3 regions of the Buttiauxella sp. 3AFRM03 genome follow, and region 2 is predicted to be linked to each of the others. Evidence: predicted binding sites of a transcription regulator. Region 2 holds the regulator's gene; each other region holds the start of a gene.
The links. Region 2 encodes CRP, which controls carbon source genes, mostly activating them, when cyclic AMP is high. Its sites were predicted from a motif close to ATGTGANNNNNNTCACAT; they were not measured.
Positions count from the first base shown of each region.

Region 1: a site for CRP is predicted at 1,497-1,514, ahead of hpt (hypoxanthine phosphoribosyltransferase). Genes of this name have one in related genera too.
Region 3: a site for CRP is predicted at 1,941-1,958, ahead of glpT (glycerol-3-phosphate transporter). Genes of this name have one in related genera too.

Region 1 is NZ_CP033076.1:2,102,937-2,106,195, reverse strand. Features, by position in the region: gene D8682_RS11320 (glucose/quinate/shikimate family membrane-bound PQQ-dependent dehydrogenase) at 1-1,481, opposite strand, end outside; gene hpt (hypoxanthine phosphoribosyltransferase) at 1,642-2,178, shown strand; gene can (carbonate dehydratase) at 2,243-2,923, opposite strand; gene D8682_RS11305 (ABC transporter ATP-binding protein) at 3,034-3,259, shown strand, end outside.
Region 2 is NZ_CP033076.1:3,400,052-3,403,310, forward strand. Features, by position in the region: gene D8682_RS17220 (YccS/YhfK family putative transporter) at 1-1,169, opposite strand, end outside; gene crp (cAMP-activated global transcriptional regulator CRP) at 1,261-1,893, opposite strand; gene D8682_RS17230 (OsmC family protein) at 2,207-2,611, shown strand; gene D8682_RS17235 (phosphoribulokinase) at 2,629-3,259, opposite strand, start outside.
Region 3 is NZ_CP033076.1:1,574,831-1,578,089, reverse strand. Features, by position in the region: gene glpB (glycerol-3-phosphate dehydrogenase subunit GlpB) at 1-167, opposite strand, end outside; gene glpA (anaerobic glycerol-3-phosphate dehydrogenase subunit A) at 164-1,795, opposite strand; gene glpT (glycerol-3-phosphate transporter) at 2,035-3,259, shown strand, end outside.

The DNA of each region.
Region 1 (3,259 bases), 1.3 Mb from region 2:
CCTTTAACGGTAATATCGGCAAGCGTTGGCTGCGACGGCATGTCCATATCCCACAGGTCGTGGTGCACCGTTTGATAAGACCACACCAGTTTGCCGGTGGTCGCGTTCAGCGCCACGATGCTGCTGGCAAAACGCTCTTGTTCCGGTGTGCGGTTGCCACCCCAAATATCTGGCGTGGTGACACCCATCGGCAGATACACTAAATCCAGCTTCGCGTCATAGGCCGCAGGTGCCCAGGAGTTCGGCGAGTTAAGGCTGAAATGGTGCTCGTCGCCTGGAATTGTATTCGGGTCTTTGGCTCCCGGATCGAATGCCCACAGCAGTTTGCCGCTGTTGACATCAAAACCACGGATCACGCCAGACGGCTCGCGAGTGGAGTAGTTATCGGTCACTGCACCGGCAATCACGATCACTTTATCGGTGATAATCGGTGGTGATGTCGGTTCATACATCCCTGGAGTGGTCACCGGCATGTTGGTTTGCAGGTTCAGAATGCCTTTGTTAGCAAAGCTTTCGCAAAGCTGGCCGTTATCGGCATTAATCGCAAACAGACGGCCATCATTCACTGGAAGAATGATTCGACGAGGGCAGTCAGAAACCACATCCGCACTCGCGTTATCAGCCGTTGCTTCGTGGTAAGAAACACCACGGCAGGTCACATGCTGGAACGAAGGATTGGTATCCAGACGCGGATCGAATTTCCACTTCTGCTTACCGGTTGCCGCATCCAGCGCGAACAGTTGCTGGTGAGCGGTACACAGGTACAGCGTATCGCGGACTTTAATCGGGGTGACTTCGTTAGTGATTTCACCCGGATCGGTTGGGCGCTTCACATCGCCAGTCTGGAAAGTCCACGCTTCTTTAAGTTGACCGACATTTTTATCGTTGATCTGTTTTAGAGGAGAGTAGCGCTGTCCTTCCTGATTGCGGCCATATGCAGGCCAGTCGGCATCAGGAATTGCGGAACTTGCTGCCACAGGAGCCTGCGCATCCGCACTGAGCGTACCGTTGATTTCTTGAGGATCGTTAAACACGGCCCAGGCCAATACCACCACGGTAATCGCCAGCACCGAGCCAAGTGCTGCTGCGGCACCCGAAGAAGGCAGAGTCAGATGACGATAAACGAACGGCAGCAGCAGCCATACGCCGAAGAAGAACAGTACGTCTAAACGTGGTGTTAATGCCCAGAAGTCGAAACCTACTTCCCAGACACCCCACGCCACGGTGCAAAGCAGTAATGCGGCGTAAATCCCCAGCGCCAGCGCTTTACGTTGCCAAAGTAACACTGCGGTGATTAACATCACCACCCCGGCAATCGGGTAATACCATGACCCACCAATTGCCACTAACCATATCCCGCCAATGAGTAAATACAGCCCAGTTAATACCGCAAACAGGACTGTTAAGGTTGCGATGACTCGCGAACCGGAGTTATTTGTTTTCACAATTATCACGCTCTTAAAAATTTGATAGCAATTCATTATAGTTATTAACAAACGTGATATTCATCACATAAATGGCTTTTTTACTGATAGCGCATGCGAATGTGTTTTGCTGGTATACTGCTGGCCTGAATATTTTGTGTTGGTTGAAATTTAATCGACATCGAATGATTTATTTTTAAATCATATGGTTATAACTATGAAACATACTGTTGAAGTGATGATCCCCGAAGCGGAGATCAAAGCCCGTATCGCTGAATTGGGTCGTGAGATCACTGAACATTATCGTGATAGCGGTAGTGATATGGTGCTGGTTGGCTTGCTGCGTGGCTCATTTATGTTTATGGCTGACTTGTGCCGTGAAGTTCAAGTGCCCCACGAAGTCGATTTTATGACCGCATCCAGTTATGGCAGTGGCATGTCTACCACCCGCGATGTGAAAATCCTCAAAGACCTTGATGAAGATATTCGCGGCAAAGACGTGCTGATCGTCGAAGATATTATCGATTCTGGTAATACGCTGAGCAAAGTGCGCGAAATTCTGAGCCTGCGTGAGCCAAAATCACTGGCCATTTGTACGCTGCTGGATAAACCAGAGCGCCGCGAAGTGGACGTGAACGTGGAGTGGGTTGGTTTCGCCATTCCTGACGAGTTCGTGGTGGGTTATGGCATTGACTACGCTCAGCGTTATCGCCATCTGCCATACGTCGGTAAAGTGGTTTTGTTAGACGAATAAGTTGAGCAAACGCCCAATCACCGATAAATAAAAAGGGCCTTTAAGGCCCTTTTTGCTATCTGAGTTACTGCGAAGGTGTTCTATTCTTGTGGCTGCGATGGGAGTTTTGCAGATTCGAAATTCCGCTGCGGTAACCTTTTTCCAGCGATTCACGGCTAGTGGCGGTGACTTCTAAATCGCGCAGGCGACCATCATGAATCCCGTAAGCCCAGCCATGTACTGTGACTTTCTGCCCGCGTTTCCATGCTGATTGCATAATGGTGGAATGGCCGAGGTTATAAACCTGTTCCATGACATTCAGCTCGCAAAGCGTATCCAGACGTTGCTCTGGTGGGAGTTCTCCCAACAGCGAACTATGCTTGAACCAGATATCGCGGATGTGCAGCAGCCAGTTGTTGATAAGCCCTAAATCTGGGTTCTCAACCGCTGCTTGTACGCCGCCGCATCCGTAGTGGCCGCAAATAATAATGTGTTCAACTTCAAGAACATCAACGGCGTACTGCACTACAGAAAGGCAATTTAGATCCGTATGAATGACCAGGTTTGCCACGTTACGGTGAACAAATAATTCGCCAGGCTCAAGGCCGGTCAGACGCTCAGCGGGTACGCGACTATCAGAACAGCCGATCCACAAGAAGCGCGGTTTTTGGGCCTGAGACAAACGTTCAAAAAAGCCCGGGTCTTCGTCCTCCATCAGTTTTGACCAGACCTGGTTATTGCTGATGAGGGTATCAATGTCTTTCATGGAGGTTAACAACCTGTAACGGAAGAAGTGCGTTGAGGTAATATAGGGCAACTGAAATAATTTTTAAACGGCATAATTTTTTTTGTACCGGACAAGGTAACCGTATATCCATGACTATTGCATTAGAGCTGGAACAGTTAACGAAAACCTATCCCGGCGGTGTTCAGGCGCTGCGCGGCATAGATCTTCGTGTTGAAGCAGGGGATTTTTATGCTCTGCTGGGGCCGAACGGCGCAGGAAAATCCACCACCATCGGGATTATTAGCTCGCTGGTTAATAAAACCTCTGGCCGGGTGCGTGTGTTTGGATACGACCTGGAAAAAGACGTGGTTAACG
Region 2 (3,259 bases):
GGTTTCGGCAGATGTAAAAATGCCCCGAAAAGACTGGCGATGGTTAGCATTACGCCTAGTCGGGCGGCGTTGCGCAGGGCGGCAGATTTCAACGACAAATAGCTTTTCAGTGCTGCCCACAGCGGTAAACGGCGCTGCCGGTCTTCCATTAAATCACGGGCGTACAGAGGGCGTTGGATGCGCAGCACGCGGGCGATACGGCTGAAGTGATAATGACAAAACTGCCCAACCGGGTTGTCCGGATTCTGGCGAGCAATTTTCTCGAGGGCTTCAATTTGTTTCTCCATCGTAAAACGCTGTGGGTAACGATGGTAGAGAATGTCATCGGCCAATACGCGCAAGCGTGCCGCAATGGTCTGCGCATTCCAGCGAATAACCGCTTCTGCATGGCTTTTCGCGACAAGTTTTTGCACCTCGGCAGGCTGGTGCAAACTGACGGAGATGTGCTCCTGCAAATCTAACGCTATCTGAAAAGAGCGTAACAAATGTTTGTAACCGTTCTGCTGATTCGCCGACAGCATATGCAGCTGTTGGTAGCAGATGGTGATCAGGTCTACGGCTTTTTGCTGGCGAGCCAGCAGTGGAGGCAGCGCTGTTTCGGGATCAGCATGTTGTGTCAGCATGCCGTATTTGGCTTCACAGTACTCCGCCAATTGGCGATAGAGCAGGCTTAACGTTTCGCGCAGCGGCTGCTCACGCCACATCCAGAACCAAAACCAGTTAAAGACTCCGTACCAAATCGTGCCGGAGACATATAACACCATCGGCTTCCAGATAGGCATATTGCCGGCCATGCTTAGCGTAAAGATGGCCGCAATCAGCGATGCCGGAAGCAAACGTGCGTGCAGGGCGCTGATTTCAGCGGTGACGCCTAACAAGAGCGCCATCACCATAAGAATGATGGGCAATGGGACCGCGGTGTAGAGCAGCAAAAGCTGCATGATTAAACTGCTGGTCGCAAAAAGAGTGCCGCCAACAATCAGGCGTTTAAAAAAACGCTTATGGGGTGTATCCAGACCAGCAATGTTGCAACAAGCGGGCACTAACGAGAAAAGCAGACCTAACTGCAAATTCCCCAGTAGTAAACCGATCCCCACAGGAAGGCACAGCACCAGCGTTTGCCGCAGTGCATAGTTAACTTCAGGGTGATAGATTAATCTTCTCCACATATGCTTGTCATACTTTGTGTTGCAGGTGTTTGGATTTTAAAGACAAAAAAAGGCGTGTCCATAAAGCAACACGCCTTTTTTGAAACGGAAATTAACGAGTGCCGTAAACGACGATCGTTTTGCCGTGAGCGGAGATCAGGTTCTGATCTTCCAGCATTTTCAAGATACGACCGACAGTTTCACGAGAACAACCGACGATCTGACCAATTTCCTGACGGGTAATTTTAATCTGCATACCGTCTGGGTGAGTCATTGCATCAGGCTGTTTTGCCAGGTTCAACAGTGTCTGCGCGATACGACCAGTCACATCGAGGAATGCCAGGTTACCGACTTTCTCAGAAGTGACTTGCAGACGACGAGCCATCTGGGAAGAAAGACGCATCAGAATGTCTGGGTTTACCTGGATCAGCTGGCGGAATTTTTTATAGGAAATTTCAGCCACTTCACAGGCAGATTTAGCACGGACCCAGGCACTACGTTCCTGGCCTTCTTCGAACAGCCCTAACTCACCAATAAAGTCGCCCTGATTCAGATAGGAGAGGATCATTTCCTTGCCCTCTTCATCTTTGATCAGAACAGCTACAGAGCCCTTGACGATGTAATACAGCGTCTCTGCTTTTTCACCCTGGTGGATCAGTGTGCTCTTCGATGGATACTTATGAATGTGGCAATGGGACAAGAACCATTCGAGAGTCGGGTCTGTTTGCGGTTTGCCAAGCACCATGCGCGGTTATCCTCTGTTTATAACTGGCTACCAACGACAGGACGCTAAACATCCTGTCTGGCGTTGCAAGTATTAGAATATTCCCCACTTTGGGGAGATGGCATGCAAGTCATTCTTGCTGCCTGTAATTAGTGACGTCCTTTGCATCTATGCATTACGTCAATGTATCAATGTAGCATCCGGATTGTTTTAGCATAGCTTTTGGCAGGTGTCTCCTATTGTCTCGTTTCAGCATGACGTAGGTCGCCTTCCGTTGCCAGTTTTGCTGCATCCGCGTACTCTGGAAGGTAATTTTTTCAATGGGAGAAGCAACATGCAGGCACGTGTGAAATGGGTTGAAGGGTTAACTTTCCTTGGTGAATCCGCTTCAGGACACCAGATTCTGATGGACGGTAATTCTGGCGATAAAGCACCGAGCCCGATGGAAATGGTACTGATGGCTGCCGGGGGTTGCAGTGCAATCGACGTGGTTTCTATTTTGCAAAAAGGCCGCTACGACGTCACCGACTGCGAAGTGAAATTGACCTCTGAGCGTCGCGAAGAAGCTCCTCGTCTTTTTACTCACATCAACCTGCATTTCATCGTGACAGGCAAAGAGCTAAAAGATAACGCGGTTTCCCGCGCGGTTGATTTATCTGCTGAGAAGTATTGCTCTGTTGCACTGATGCTGGAAAAAGCCGTAAATATCACGCACAGCTACGAAGTCATTGAAGGCTAGTGTGCAAAACAGGGCGGTTACTCGCCGCCCTGATTATTGATATTTCGTCCTTCCGCCAGACGCTTCACTAACGGCGTCATGATCAATTCCATCGCCAGCCCCATTTTGCCGCCCGGTACCACTATTGTATTGATGTGGGAAATGAATGAGCCTTGCAACATGGCGAGCAAGTAGGGGAAATCGATGTCATCCAACCCGCGAAAATGAATCACCACAAAACTTTCATCCAGCGATGGAATTCCGCGTGCAGCAAACGGGTTAGAGGTATCGACAGTCGGGACACGCTGGAAGTTAATGTGCGTGCGTGAAAATTGTGGCGTGATGTAATTGATGTAGTCGTCCATTGAGCGCACCACTGAATCCATCACCGCTTCCCGGGAATGCCCACGTTCGCTGGTATCACGCACCAGTTTTTGAATCCATTCCAGGTTGACAATCGGCACTACGCCAACCAGCAAGTCGACGGCATTCGCCACATCGTGCTGTGGGGTGACGACTCCACCGTGCAATCCTTCATAGAACAACACATCGGTCGGTTCAGGCAGCGATTGCCACGGTGTAAACGTCCCAGGAATTTGGTTCCAGGGGACGGCTTCGTCATAGGTATGAAGATACTTACGCGATTTACCTTGCCCGGTTTTTCCGTAC
Region 3 (3,259 bases), 1.8 Mb from region 2:
GGGCTGCCATCGGGCAGTTCGGCCAGCAAATCCAGCGAGCCAGATGAAAAATGCAATGCACTTTGCCCACGGCTGATGATGGCACAACGCAGCCCCGCTTCTGCGAGGCGAATACCGCAGACCAGCCCGGCTAAGCCACCGCCAATAATCAGGCTATCGAATCTCATTGTGGTATTCCTTTTTTCGATCCATTTTTCAAGCCGCACAACCCCTGGTAAACCCAGGCGGTGAATTCACTTTCCCGCAGCGCATCATCCCAGGCTATTGGGCGGATACCTTTCCAGCGTTCGTTAAGAAAAAGAGAAAGTTGATCAAGCGATTGCGCAGGCGTTGAACTGCCAAAGCGTTGTAGTAATCCGGCGGCACGGCAGGCGCACAATTCGCCCTGGCAAGTGCCCATTCCCACGCGGGTGCGACGGCGTAAATCGCCAAGATTGTTGACGGACAGATGGTTAACCGCATAGTGAACTTCACCTGCGGTCACCGCTTCACATTCGCAAACCAGGCTGTTGCTCAGGCGGTCACCTGCCAAAAGTTTCCCGGCGCGGTCACCGTGACGCCAAACGGCAGAACGCCGAATAGTCGGCGGTAATGAAATGACTTTTCTGAGCGTCTCTTCTGCTGAGCTTTCGGAACCTGGAAGTGGTGTTGTTGCTGTGGTGCAAGGCTGAAGATTGCCGATTTTTTCACACACCGCGTTGGTGGCCCATTCCGCCATCAGGCGATAGGTCATCAGCTTGCCGCCAGTAATGGTGATGAACCCTTCCATGCCGTCACGCTTTGCGTGATCAAGCAGCACAATTCCGCGGCTGGCATTTCGTCCGGTTGGGTCGTCGTCGCTGGCAACCAGCGGGCGAACGCCAGCGTAGGCACGCAAAATACGGGTTGCGGCAAGTTTGGGTGACAGCTTTGAACCTTCACGAATCAGGATGTCGACCTCTTGCGGGGTGACCTGCATATTGTCGATTTGGTCATATTCGACAGGCGTTGAGGTGGTGCCAATCAGCGAAATGGTATCGCCTGGGACCAAAATATCGGCGTCGGCAGGTTTGCGGCAGCGGTTGATCACCATGTTATTGATGCGATGGCCGAGGATCAGCAACGAACCTTTGGCGGGCAGCATTCGCACACGTAAATCGGCATATTCAGCAATGTGTTGCCCCCAGATCCCGGCGGCGTTTACCACTACGCTGGCGTAAAAATCGTGATGTTCGCGGGTTTGATGGTTGTAAGCCCGCACTCCACAAACCCGATCGCCGTTGCGGATAAGGCCGGTGACTTCCTGGCCGGTGAGAATTTCGGCACCGTGTTCTCTGGCATCCAGCATATTGGCGGCGGTCAGACGGAATGGGTCAACTGTGCCATCTGGCACCCTTACTGCGCCAATTAGTTCAGGGTTTACCGCGGGTTCTATGCGTAATGCTTCTTGAGGACTGAGTTGCTGTGCATTGATTCCGGCATCCTGGCAGGCGGCAATAAACACGCTCTGCAAGGTTAAATCATCTTCAGGAAGGGTGATAAACAGGCCGTCCGTGCGTTCGATACAGTGGCGAGCAATGCGTTTCAGGATGCGGTTTTCTTCAATACATTCCCTGGCCGATTCGCTGTCCGTCATGGCGTACCGTGCGCCGCTGTGCAGCAAGCCATGATTACGACCTGTCGCGCCGGTTGCAATGTCGTGCCTTTCCAGCAGCAGGGTTTGTAACCCACGCCGTGCGCAGTCGCGGGCAATACCCGCGCCCGTAGCGCCTCCGCCAATAATAATCACATCCTGTTCTTTGCATCCCATCGCCATGTTCCGCTCCTGAAAAATTATCTGGGGACTATTCAGCCACAGATCGATATGCGAATGTTTGATATCGAGCAAATTCGAAAATAAAACGAAAACAAAGTGTGATGCGATGCACCTTTTCGATAGTTTGTAATAAAAATGTAATATGTTGTGGGGTGTTTCACACTAACCAGGTGGGATAATCCTTAACATGCGCTCGCAAAAGAACATTGCTTGATAAAAAACCTGCCACGGAGGCATTTATGCTGAGCATTTTCAAACCTAGCCCACACCAGCCACGGCTGAAAAGTGAGCATGTCGATCCGACTTATCGTCGTCTGCGCTGGCAGATATTCATGGGCATTTTCTTCGGTTACGCCGCTTACTACCTGGTACGTAAAAACTTTACTCTGGCGATGCCGTATCTGGTGGAGCAGGGCTTCTCGCGCGGTGACCTCGGATTTGCGCTTTCCGGTATTTCTATTGCTTACGGCTTCTCGAAATTTATTATGGGGGCGGTTTCTGACCGCTCGAATCCGCGTGTTTTCTTACCTGCCGGTTTGATTCTGGCCGCCGCCGTAATGTTATTTATGGGCTTTGTGCCGTGGGCGACATCCAGTATTGCGGTGATGTTTGTCCTGCTGTTTTTATGCGGTTGGTTCCAGGGAATGGGTTGGCCGCCGTGCGGGCGTACCATGGTGCACTGGTGGTCTAAAAAAGAGCGTGGGGGAATTGTTTCCATCTGGAACTGCGCGCATAACGTCGGCGGTGGCTTGCCGCCGCTGCTGTTCTTACTCGGGATGGCGTGGTTTAACGACTGGCATGCGGCACTTTATATGCCAGCCTTTGCGGCGATTTTTGTGGCGTTAATTGCTTTTGCGTTAATGCGCGATACGCCGCAATCATGCGGTTTGCCGCCAATCGAAGAATACAAAAATGATTACCCGGACGACTACAACGAAAAAACGGAAGAGGAGCTAACGGCAAAACAGATCTTCATGCAGTACGTTTTCCCCAACCGTCTGCTGTGGTACATCGCCATTGCTAACGTTTTCGTTTATTTGCTGCGTTACGGCATTCTCGACTGGTCGCCAACCTATCTGAAAGAAGTGAAACACTTCGCGCTGGATAAATCCTCCTGGGCCTATTTCCTTTATGAATACGCCGGAATACCTGGCACGCTGCTGTGTGGCTGGATGTCGGACAAAGTGTTCAGAGGCAACCGCGGTGCTACCGGCGTGTTCTTTATGATTCTGGTGACGATTGCGACCATTGTTTACTGGCTGAACCCGCCGGGAAATCCGGGTGTGGATATGGCCTGTATGATTGTGATTGGCTTCCTGATCTACGGACCGGTGATGTTGATTGGCCTGCACGCGCTGGAACTGGCACCGAAAAAGGCCGCGGGAACGGCAGCAGGCTTTACGGGCTTGTTTGGCTATCTCGGTGGTTCGGTGGCCGCGAGTGCCATCGTTGGCTATACCGTAG